DNA from 4 places in the Paenibacillus nicotianae genome. Region 1 is predicted to be linked to each of the others. Evidence: riboswitches for the same ligand, from Rfam matches in the RefSeq annotation. Region 1 holds a riboswitch; each other region holds the start of a gene.
What was found. Region 1 has a riboswitch for thiamine pyrophosphate ahead of thiM (hydroxyethylthiazole kinase). Riboswitches for the same ligand answer to the same signal wherever they lie in the genome.
Positions count from the first base shown of each region.

Region 2: it holds a riboswitch for thiamine pyrophosphate, as region 1 does, so the genes downstream of both, tenA (thiaminase II) here and thiM (hydroxyethylthiazole kinase) in region 1, are expected to answer to the same signal.
Region 3: it holds a riboswitch for thiamine pyrophosphate, as region 1 does, so the genes downstream of both, ACFSGI_RS00530 (ABC transporter substrate-binding protein) here and thiM (hydroxyethylthiazole kinase) in region 1, are expected to answer to the same signal.
Region 4: it holds a riboswitch for thiamine pyrophosphate, as region 1 does, so the genes downstream of both, ACFSGI_RS09245 (thiamine phosphate synthase) here and thiM (hydroxyethylthiazole kinase) in region 1, are expected to answer to the same signal.

Region 1 covers NZ_JBHUGF010000010.1:3,207,492-3,209,687, forward strand. Annotated here, with positions in the region: gene thiD (bifunctional hydroxymethylpyrimidine kinase/phosphomethylpyrimidine kinase) at 1-20, opposite strand, end outside; gene thiM (hydroxyethylthiazole kinase) at 65-868, opposite strand; TPP riboswitch at 963-1,065, opposite strand; gene ACFSGI_RS18250 (alpha/beta hydrolase) at 1,172-2,002, opposite strand; gene ACFSGI_RS18255 (DUF1129 family protein) at 2,151-2,196, shown strand, end outside.
Region 2 covers NZ_JBHUGF010000011.1:175,270-177,465, forward strand. Annotated here, with positions in the region: gene ACFSGI_RS19530 (TIGR01777 family oxidoreductase) at 4-900, opposite strand; TPP riboswitch at 1,072-1,175, shown strand; gene tenA (thiaminase II) at 1,328-2,014, shown strand; gene ACFSGI_RS19540 (ECF transporter S component) at 2,032-2,196, shown strand, end outside.
Region 3 covers NZ_JBHUGF010000001.1:114,800-116,995, forward strand. Annotated here, with positions in the region: gene ACFSGI_RS00530 (ABC transporter substrate-binding protein) at 1-927, opposite strand, end outside; TPP riboswitch at 1,046-1,157, opposite strand; gene ACFSGI_RS00535 (pyridoxamine 5'-phosphate oxidase family protein) at 1,396-1,812, shown strand; gene ACFSGI_RS00540 (aspartyl-phosphate phosphatase Spo0E family protein) at 2,106-2,196, shown strand, end outside.
Region 4 covers NZ_JBHUGF010000010.1:1,126,944-1,129,139, forward strand. Annotated here, with positions in the region: gene ACFSGI_RS23245 (ATP-binding cassette domain-containing protein) at 1-548, shown strand, start outside; TPP riboswitch at 730-839, shown strand; gene ACFSGI_RS09245 (thiamine phosphate synthase) at 1,088-1,723, shown strand; gene ACFSGI_RS09250 (NAD(P)/FAD-dependent oxidoreductase) at 1,747-2,196, shown strand, end outside.

The DNA.
Region 1 (2,196 bases):
AATGCTTGATACACGCTCATTTTGTCTCACTCCTTTATAGTGTAAATATATTCAGCAGTATGCTCTAAGATAAAGTGATTAGGGCTCGTGTAGCTACGATCTCGGGAGTGACGAGAGACAATTGATTGATAAATTGTACTTGAAAACTGCCTGTGCCTTGCCCTGCTGTCTGTTCATAGGCGATCTCTGCGGCGATACCGTAAAATGCCAAAGCTTCTGCTACAGCTTGCAGGCGCTCTTGAGCTTGTGTTGGATCGGCTACTGCGATAAATGCACCGACCACTGCACTTAATAAACAGCCTCCGCCTGTGACTTGCGTTAGTATCTTGTGACTATTGGCGATAATATACGTACTCTGTCCATCTGTGACGACGTCTTTTTCGCCGGTGATCGCTACAATGCACTTTAATTGTGTGGCAGCCTGCTCTGCGATCTGTATCAAATTGCCTTCACCGGTTCCTGCATCTACACCTTTGATCTCCCAGGGTTGACCAATGACATGAGCCACTTCGGCGATATTGCCACGTAACACATCTACTTGAACATGTTCGATAATCTGCAAAGCCGACTGTGTACGATATGACGTTGCTCCAGCACCTACCGGATCAAATACAACAGACACGCCTGCTTGATTCGCTGAACGCCCTGCACGTTGAATAGATTCGACAGTGTAAGGATCGAGCGTACCCATATTGAGTACGACCGCGTTCGCCATCGCTGCAACATCGGCTACTTCTTCATGCGCATATGCCATAAAAGGAGAAGCTCCCAAAGCCAGCAAGCCGTTTGCTGTAAAATTAGTGACAACCATATTGGTAATATTGTGAATCAGTGGATGTTGCGCTTGTACTTTGGCTAGAAAAGTCATCGATATTGCCTCCTATAACGTAATAAAGACCCATCCATCTCCAGAAGAGACAAATGGGTCAAACATTCATTCAGGTATACTAACAACATGAGTGAAAATTCAGCCTCCACTTCCCTCCGCTGGTATGATCCAGATCAGGTTCCAAGGGTCCGAAAATCTATTTTCGTCTCAGCCAACAGGCTCCCCTAGTGAAATCAGTAACTATTCGATTATTCTTTCTTACCATACCACTGGTGAATGATCTGGTAAAGCATAAGAAATTGGTTAATATCTTACTATATAGGCGCTTGGAAATATAAGCGCTTAGATCATCCAGTGTTGCCAATCGGTCTGAGCGACGTTGCGTTCGGTGAGCCATTGACGGGTTTTGTCCAATAGTTCGCGGCGATGTGATCCGTTGGAATATGTGTGATCGGCTTGAAAAATGATTTCTTTATCACAACGTCCTTCCGAACGTGTCCAGAATACTTTTTGATACAAAAAGGCATAATCTACCGGAATCACATCGTCTCCTGTACCATGAATTACAAGCACATCGCCACCAAATTGCTTGGCTTCTTGAAACGGTTGGAAATTGCCCAGCGAATCAAAGTATACAGGTGTAAAGGAATACCCTAAATGATCTGCTTGCCCTTCGATAACAGCTTGATCGTATTTGTCACGACCGGTTAATTTGATAATATCGTTAAATGGATGCCCTACCGCTGACCAAAGGATTAAGCTTTTGACCCGATGATCACGTACAGAAGTAAGAATAGCTACAGCGCCACCCAGACTATGACCGATCAATGTGACGCGTGTCGGATCAATATCACTGCAAGTCATCGCATAATCAAGTACAGTACGAGTCTGAGCGACCATAGATTCTAATCCTTCTTTGCCATAGTCGCCGCCGCTTTCACCGCAACCTGCATAATCAAAGCGAACCACCATATAACCGTCAGCCGCCAATTCACGTGCTGTACTAACAAATAAGCGATCCACTCCGATACGGCTGCCAACAAAACCATGGCAGATTACAATCAGCGGTGTACGGCTTTTGCCTCGTCCTGCTAATTGTGGTTCCTGTTCAGGATAATGAATACTAGCTGTCAGATCCAAGTCGTGATGTCGAATGACGATATTGCGTTCCATGATGATTCCTCCTCTTAAATAAACAATTCCGATCAGTTTAATGTGTTTTAATCTTGCAACCATATTATCATTAACGTTAGATCATTGTCAACGCAAGGAAAGTATGGCAAAATAGTAGCTTCGAACAACGAGAATGGAGGAATGAATCATGAGTTCAATACGCCAAATGGTTAAAGATATTAATGTAGTACGAG
Region 2 (2,196 bases), on a different contig from region 1:
TGATTATGACTTTGTATGCAAAATATGTTGAAGTGCTTGTTCCAAGCGTCCGTATTTGAACATAAATCCTTCTTTGATCAGACGATTAGGGATCACCCAACGGCTTTTAAGCACTAATTCCGGTTCTGTCCGAATCACTCTAGCTCCGAGATTAAGCATCCACGTAGACGCAGGCAGACCACCTTTACGATGCATCACTTTGCGCATGGTTGCCATCAGTTCTCGATTGGTGACCGGATTCGGAGACGTGCAGTTGAACACGCCTTCAAGGGATTCCCACTCTTGAATAAATAAAATAATCTGGAATAAATCTTCGACATGAATCCAGCTAAACATCTGCTTACCTGATCCTTGATGACCCCCTAATCCAAAGCGAACCAGATTTTTGAAAGGGGTCATCACACCGCCACCCGGTCCTAATACAATAGCGATACGTAGTGCAGCTTGACGGGTATGGGGAAGGCTAAAAGAGAAAAAAGCGTCTTCCCATGCTTTGGCAACGTCTACCGAAAAACCACTACCAATCTCGCCTTTCGTCTCGGTCATCGGGCGATCTTCGGCATGACGATAAATTGTAGCTGTACTGGAATTGATCCAAAGCGCAGGCGGATGTTCACAAGCAAGGATAGCGTTTCCAAGAATCTGTGTGGTTTCGATTCGAGAGTTCATGATTTCACGTTTATTTTGTTCGTTATAACGACAATTGACCGATTTACCTGCTAGATTAATGACCATTTCTGCTCCATCCAGAGCTTGAACAATTGCTTGGTGATCATCCCATGCGATATGTGGAGATTGTCTGGAAATGATCTTCACTTCAATACCCAATGCTGTCAATCTTTTTTCCACATACTGCCCGATAAATCCTGTGCCACCTGCCAGTACTACTTTACGTGTCATCAAGATCAACTCAATTCTATTTAGATATTTAAATCTATTCACTATTCCTTAGTTATACGTATATTTTACACTATTTTATAACCATATAACTGTAAAAAAAGGAAAGATTACTGCGATAATAGCAGTTGACAGTCTGTTCAATCGTGTGTACAGTAAGATGCAAATGAATCGAATGACCACTAGGGGAGCCTTTGTGTAGGCTGAGACGGGAAAATCCCGGACCCTTGGAACCTGATCTAGTTCATACTAGCGTAGGAAAGTGGAGACTGTGCAAGGGTACCTGTACATATACGTACACCTATTCTGCCGCTCCATAACGGAGCGGCTTTTTTGCATCTATTTGTCCATATATTCCAGTAGTGGTCCTTCTTTATTAACCAAGCGTCAGCGTCGCTATCGATGCTTCTATTCTAAGGAGGATACAGTTATGAGTTTTTCACAGGAAATTAGACAGGCCGCAGACCCGATTTTTGAAGCGATTTTTAATCATCCATTTGTACAGGGGATTGCCAAAGGTGATCTGCGTAGTGAGCAGTTGATCCATTATGTAAAGCAAGATTTCGAGTATCTGAATTCTTTTATGCGTATCTATGGAACCGCTATTGCGAAATGTCCAACACGCGAAGATATGGCGATGTTTAACGAGCAGATTTCATTTGTGCTTCATAGCGAAATTCATCCTCATAATAACTTTTGCGAAGTAGCAGGGGTGAAGTATGAAGATTTACAAGGATATGCACTGTCTCCTTCGTCTCATCATTATATTCGGCATATGTTAACCGTTGCTCATGAAGGTGATCTGGGTGATATTTTGGCGGTATTGTTGCCTTGTCCGTGGACGTATTGGGAAATTGGTGTGAAATTATTGGAAAAAGTGAAGCCGGATGCATCCCATCCTTTTTATGATTGGATCAGCTTCTATGGTAATCGTACCGATACAATCACTCATCAATTCTGTGCTCGGTTGGATGAATGGGCAGAGCAGACTACACCTGCACATCGGGCGCGTATGAAAGAGCATTTTCTTCTGAGTTGTCAGTTTGAATATATGTTCTGGGATATGGCGTACACACTGGAAGATTGGCCTGTACCGATGGAGGTTGCGCGCGTATGAGTTCCCCATCGATCTCTATGACATGGAAAATGAAAGAAGTGGTATTAACCGTTATTCTGGCGGTTGCTTGCGGTGTTATTTATCTGGGATGGTCAACGTTATGGATACCGATCTCTGCTTTAGTCGGCCCGGTTGGTGCAGGATTTATGTTCGGCATCTGGATTATTGCAAGCCCGATCGTT
Region 3 (2,196 bases), on a different contig from region 1:
CGATTGTTTTTGCTCGCCCCAGCGTTTGGCATCATCTTGATAACGTGGAGATAACCATTTTTGACTGGCTTTGACCAATGCAGGATCAAGATCAGGTACTGCTTTAAGTAAAATATCTGCTGATTCGTCTGGATGAGCAATCGCATACTGATACCCTTTACTTGTTGCCGCCATAAATGATTTGACCAATGCAGGATCAGTAGTGATCTGCTTCTCATTGGTGACGATAACAGGTGTATAATAATCGAGCTTATCTGAATAATCTTTTACATATAACATATCTAACGGTTGCCCGCGAAGTTCTGCTTCAATTCCTGTCCAACCATAGAATATCCAAGCAAAGTCGATTCCTTTTTGTACGGCTGTAAAATAATCCGCATTACCGATATTCACACTTTTGACTTTGCTGACATCGCCGCCATCTGTATCCATAATCGATTTCATGACAGCTTCTTCAACAGGCGATCCCCATGCACCATAGGATTTGCCTTCCATATCTTTAGGGCTTTTGATTCCGCGATCGGTAGGAGCGGCAAAGCCAGATGTATTATGCTGGATAACTGCTGCAAGAGAGACTAACGGAACACCTTGTACCCGCGCTTGAGTTACACTTTCTTGATAGCTGATTCCAAAAGGTACTTCACCAGAAGCAACCATCGTATCTGCTCCCCCTTGACCAGGAGCGATAATTTCAACATTTAATCCTGCTTCTTTATAGTAGCCCTTAGCTTGAGCAACATATAAGCCGGTATGATTCGTATTGGGTGTCCAGTCTAGGACGACTTTAACATCTTTCAGTCCAGATGTTGATCCTGTTGGATTAGCTGTATTACTTGTGCTTGTTGCTGAACCACATGCAGTGGTGATCCATAATAAGCCTACCATTAACCAGGGTAAGCTTTGACGCCACCTTTTTTGAATTCTCATGAACAGTCATCCTTCTTTCTTCTAGCTCAAATAGTCAATCCTGTAGTACTGGATAAAAGGCATAAAAAAAACGCCCCCATCGGGACGACATAGGTGCAATTATAAGCTAGAGTACAGCATATAACGACTTGTTACTTTCCTACGCTGGCATTATCCAGATCAGGTATAAGGGTCTGTATTTATCACAATACACTCTCAGCCAGTTGCAACTAGCTCCCCTGTACATATGCGGTTTTTTTACATTGTAATTATAGACCAGAGGGTATCAACTGTCCAGTAAAGAGAATCCGGTGTCATCAGCAAAAGAGAGTGCATTTCGGTTCAGTCTCGCTGTCTAAGGGTATTTACATATACGGAAGTTTGTAACTAACAAAAGTTCCATTCAATATTTTTCTATACGTATCGAATCGATATACATAGATACAGATATTGAATACCCATACGTTTATATACAGGAGGAGATTGATCATGAGTAAAACAGCTGAAGAACAAGCCATTTTGACCGCTTTAGAAGGTAATCCATTTTGCGCACTAGGTACAGTAGAAAATGACAAACCTAAAGTACGCTACATGGCACTATATAACGAAGGCTTAAATATTCATCTCGCGACAAACCGTAAAACACATAAAGTCGAAGAGTTAGAAAAAAATCCGAACTGTTATGTATTGTTGGGTTATGAAAAAGGCGGCACTAATCAAGTCGTTGAAATCGAAGGTGTAAGTGCTGTATCTACCGATGACGAATTGAAAAAACGTGTCTGGAAAGAAGAATTTAAAGAATGGTTCTCCGGTCCAGAAGATCCTGATTATGTGATCTTAGATATCAAACCACAAACGATTGAATATACAGATCAAGACGGTAACAAAAAAACGTGGACTGCGTAATCTGATCAAGCTTTAAGTGTTCAGTATTGCAGTCATCACATAAACGACTCGGAATTTGAAATTTGCGAAACAAGAGAATGACTGCAAAATTCAAATTCCGAGTTTTTTCGTCTTTATTTTTCCATAAAAAGGATAAAATAGGTACTTGAGGAACTTGATAAGGTATACTCAAATAAGGTATAAAAAGGTATATAGAAATATTCTATAGGATAATCTGTAAATTGACGATGATGGAAGAAAATGAGAGTTCCATGTATAGCAAGATATAAGGAAATATACTGGAGGTGGTTTCCTTGAACTTAAAACAAATAGAACAACAGATTGAGCAGGAACGCCGCATATTGAACCAGATGGCAGAAGAACATGGTATGCGCGATTATCGTG
Region 4 (2,196 bases), 2.1 Mb from region 1:
ATGCGTTATTGCCTAAAATGACTATGAATATTGAACGTGGCGAAAAAATTGCGATCGTTGGTTGTAACGGTGTAGGTAAATCAACGTTGCTCAAAACGATTCTTGGTAAACTTCAACCGGTAAGTGGTAAAACATATCTTGGTGATTATTTGCATTCTGCGTATTTTGAGCAGGAAGTACGTCCAGATCAATTGACACCGATTGATGAAGTATGGAATGAATTTTCACATTTAAGTCAAAATGAAGTGCGTGGTCATCTTGCACGTTGCGGTCTGAAAAATGAGCATATTACGCGTCCAATGCGTATGTTAAGTGGTGGAGAACAAGCGAAAGTACGTTTGTGCAAACTATTACTGCGTGAAAGCAACTGGGTATTATTTGATGAACCAACTAATCACTTGGATGTACATGCAAAAAATGAATTAAAACGCGCGTTAAAAGCATATAAAGGCACAGTATTGCTTGTGTCTCACGAACCTGAATTTTATGAAGACTGGGTTACTAAAATTTGGGATGTTGAAGAGTGGTCTGAAGCGAAAGCAAAATAAAAAGTTTTAGTCTTTTGAAGCTGTAATTGCGGATTATAATCATTAATGTTGATACTGTATTTGATAAGATGAATTGATCAAGTATGTATTTGGTTATCTTTCTCAGTGCTTTGTATAAAGTGTTAGAATCATTTGCTTTATTGAATAGTCTTTGCTAAGATGAATAACAAATTGAATAGCTTGAATGCACTAGGGGGGCCGTTTGAGGCTGAGATGAAAGCACATATTGCTTTCGGACCCTTTGTACCTGATCTGGATCATACCAGCGTAGGGAAGTGGTAGCAGAGTTGCGGAAATATTGCATACAAAATAATCTAGACGATCAAGTCGATGAAGTAATCAAGAATAGACAGTAGTAATCATCTACTGACTAGGCTATTACTACAGATTATACAATTTCCGTTCTTTCTAAATAATCTTGTTTGATCGGAAATATCGATCATTATTTTCTAGATCTATACTAGCCACTTCTTGTAATAAAGAAGTGGCTTTTTTGTGTTTTATTCTATCTATTTGTGTAAAGGAGAGATGTTTTTAGCATGGAACTTCATGCGATTAGTACTGGTCAGCAGTCGATGACCGAACTGATAGAGATAGCATCACAGATATCCCCCTGGGTGACTGTTATTCATATTCGGGAAAAAAAGTGGTCTGATCTTCAGATCGTTGATACGATTCAACAACTGATAGACAAAGGTGTTCCGCGATCGCAATTACGGATCAATAGTCGACCACAATTAGCAGTAGATATGAAGCTCGGAGGAGTACATTTAAGCGAAAATATGTCTTACCACTCAGAAAAAAATTCTTATCTAGCTAATGATGATAAAACCCCGTTGGTATGGAAAGTAGGACGATCTGTTCATCACATAGATCAAGCGTTACGAGCAGAGCAAGAAGGAGTAGATTACATTTTTTATGGACATATCTATTCTACTACGTCTAAGCCTGATCTATCTCCGCGAGGATTGATTCAATTGGAACAAATATGCCATGCAGTATCTATACCTGTCATTGCAATTGGTGGTATTCAGCCATCACATTGTCAGGATATTTATCAAACAGGCGCTAAAGGAATTGCAGTAATGTCTGGTATTTTCCAAGCAGATCATCCTAAACATGTCTGTCAGCAATATCATGCAAGTATTCAAAATATGATATCTACCAATCTATAACTACAAAGAAAGAAGTGAATGAGATGATGGGTCATTTATCCAATCTCAATACTAAACATTATGATGTAATCGTTGTAGGGGCAGGAGTGATTGGAGCTGCTCTAGCATATGAACTGGCACAGCAAGGGGTCAAAGTAGCTTTACTTGAAAAAAGCACACCCGCTGCTGGTGCATCAGGCGCCGCCGGTGGCATGTTAGCCGCTCATTCTGAGCATTTCATGAATGCAGAACTGCATCACTTGGCACTCTATAGTCAATCGCTGTATAGCAAGCTTGCTACTGATCTACTTGAGCAAACAGGTATAGATATTGGATTGCGAACAGAGGGATTTTTACTTCCTTTGACTGAAAAAGATTCTAAACTGTTACATGAAGAGCGATTATATGAAGATCAATCACAGGAAAACAGTAATGATCAATCTTCAAATACTCAATATCAAAATGCTCAACATCAACTGGATCATCAAGATTTT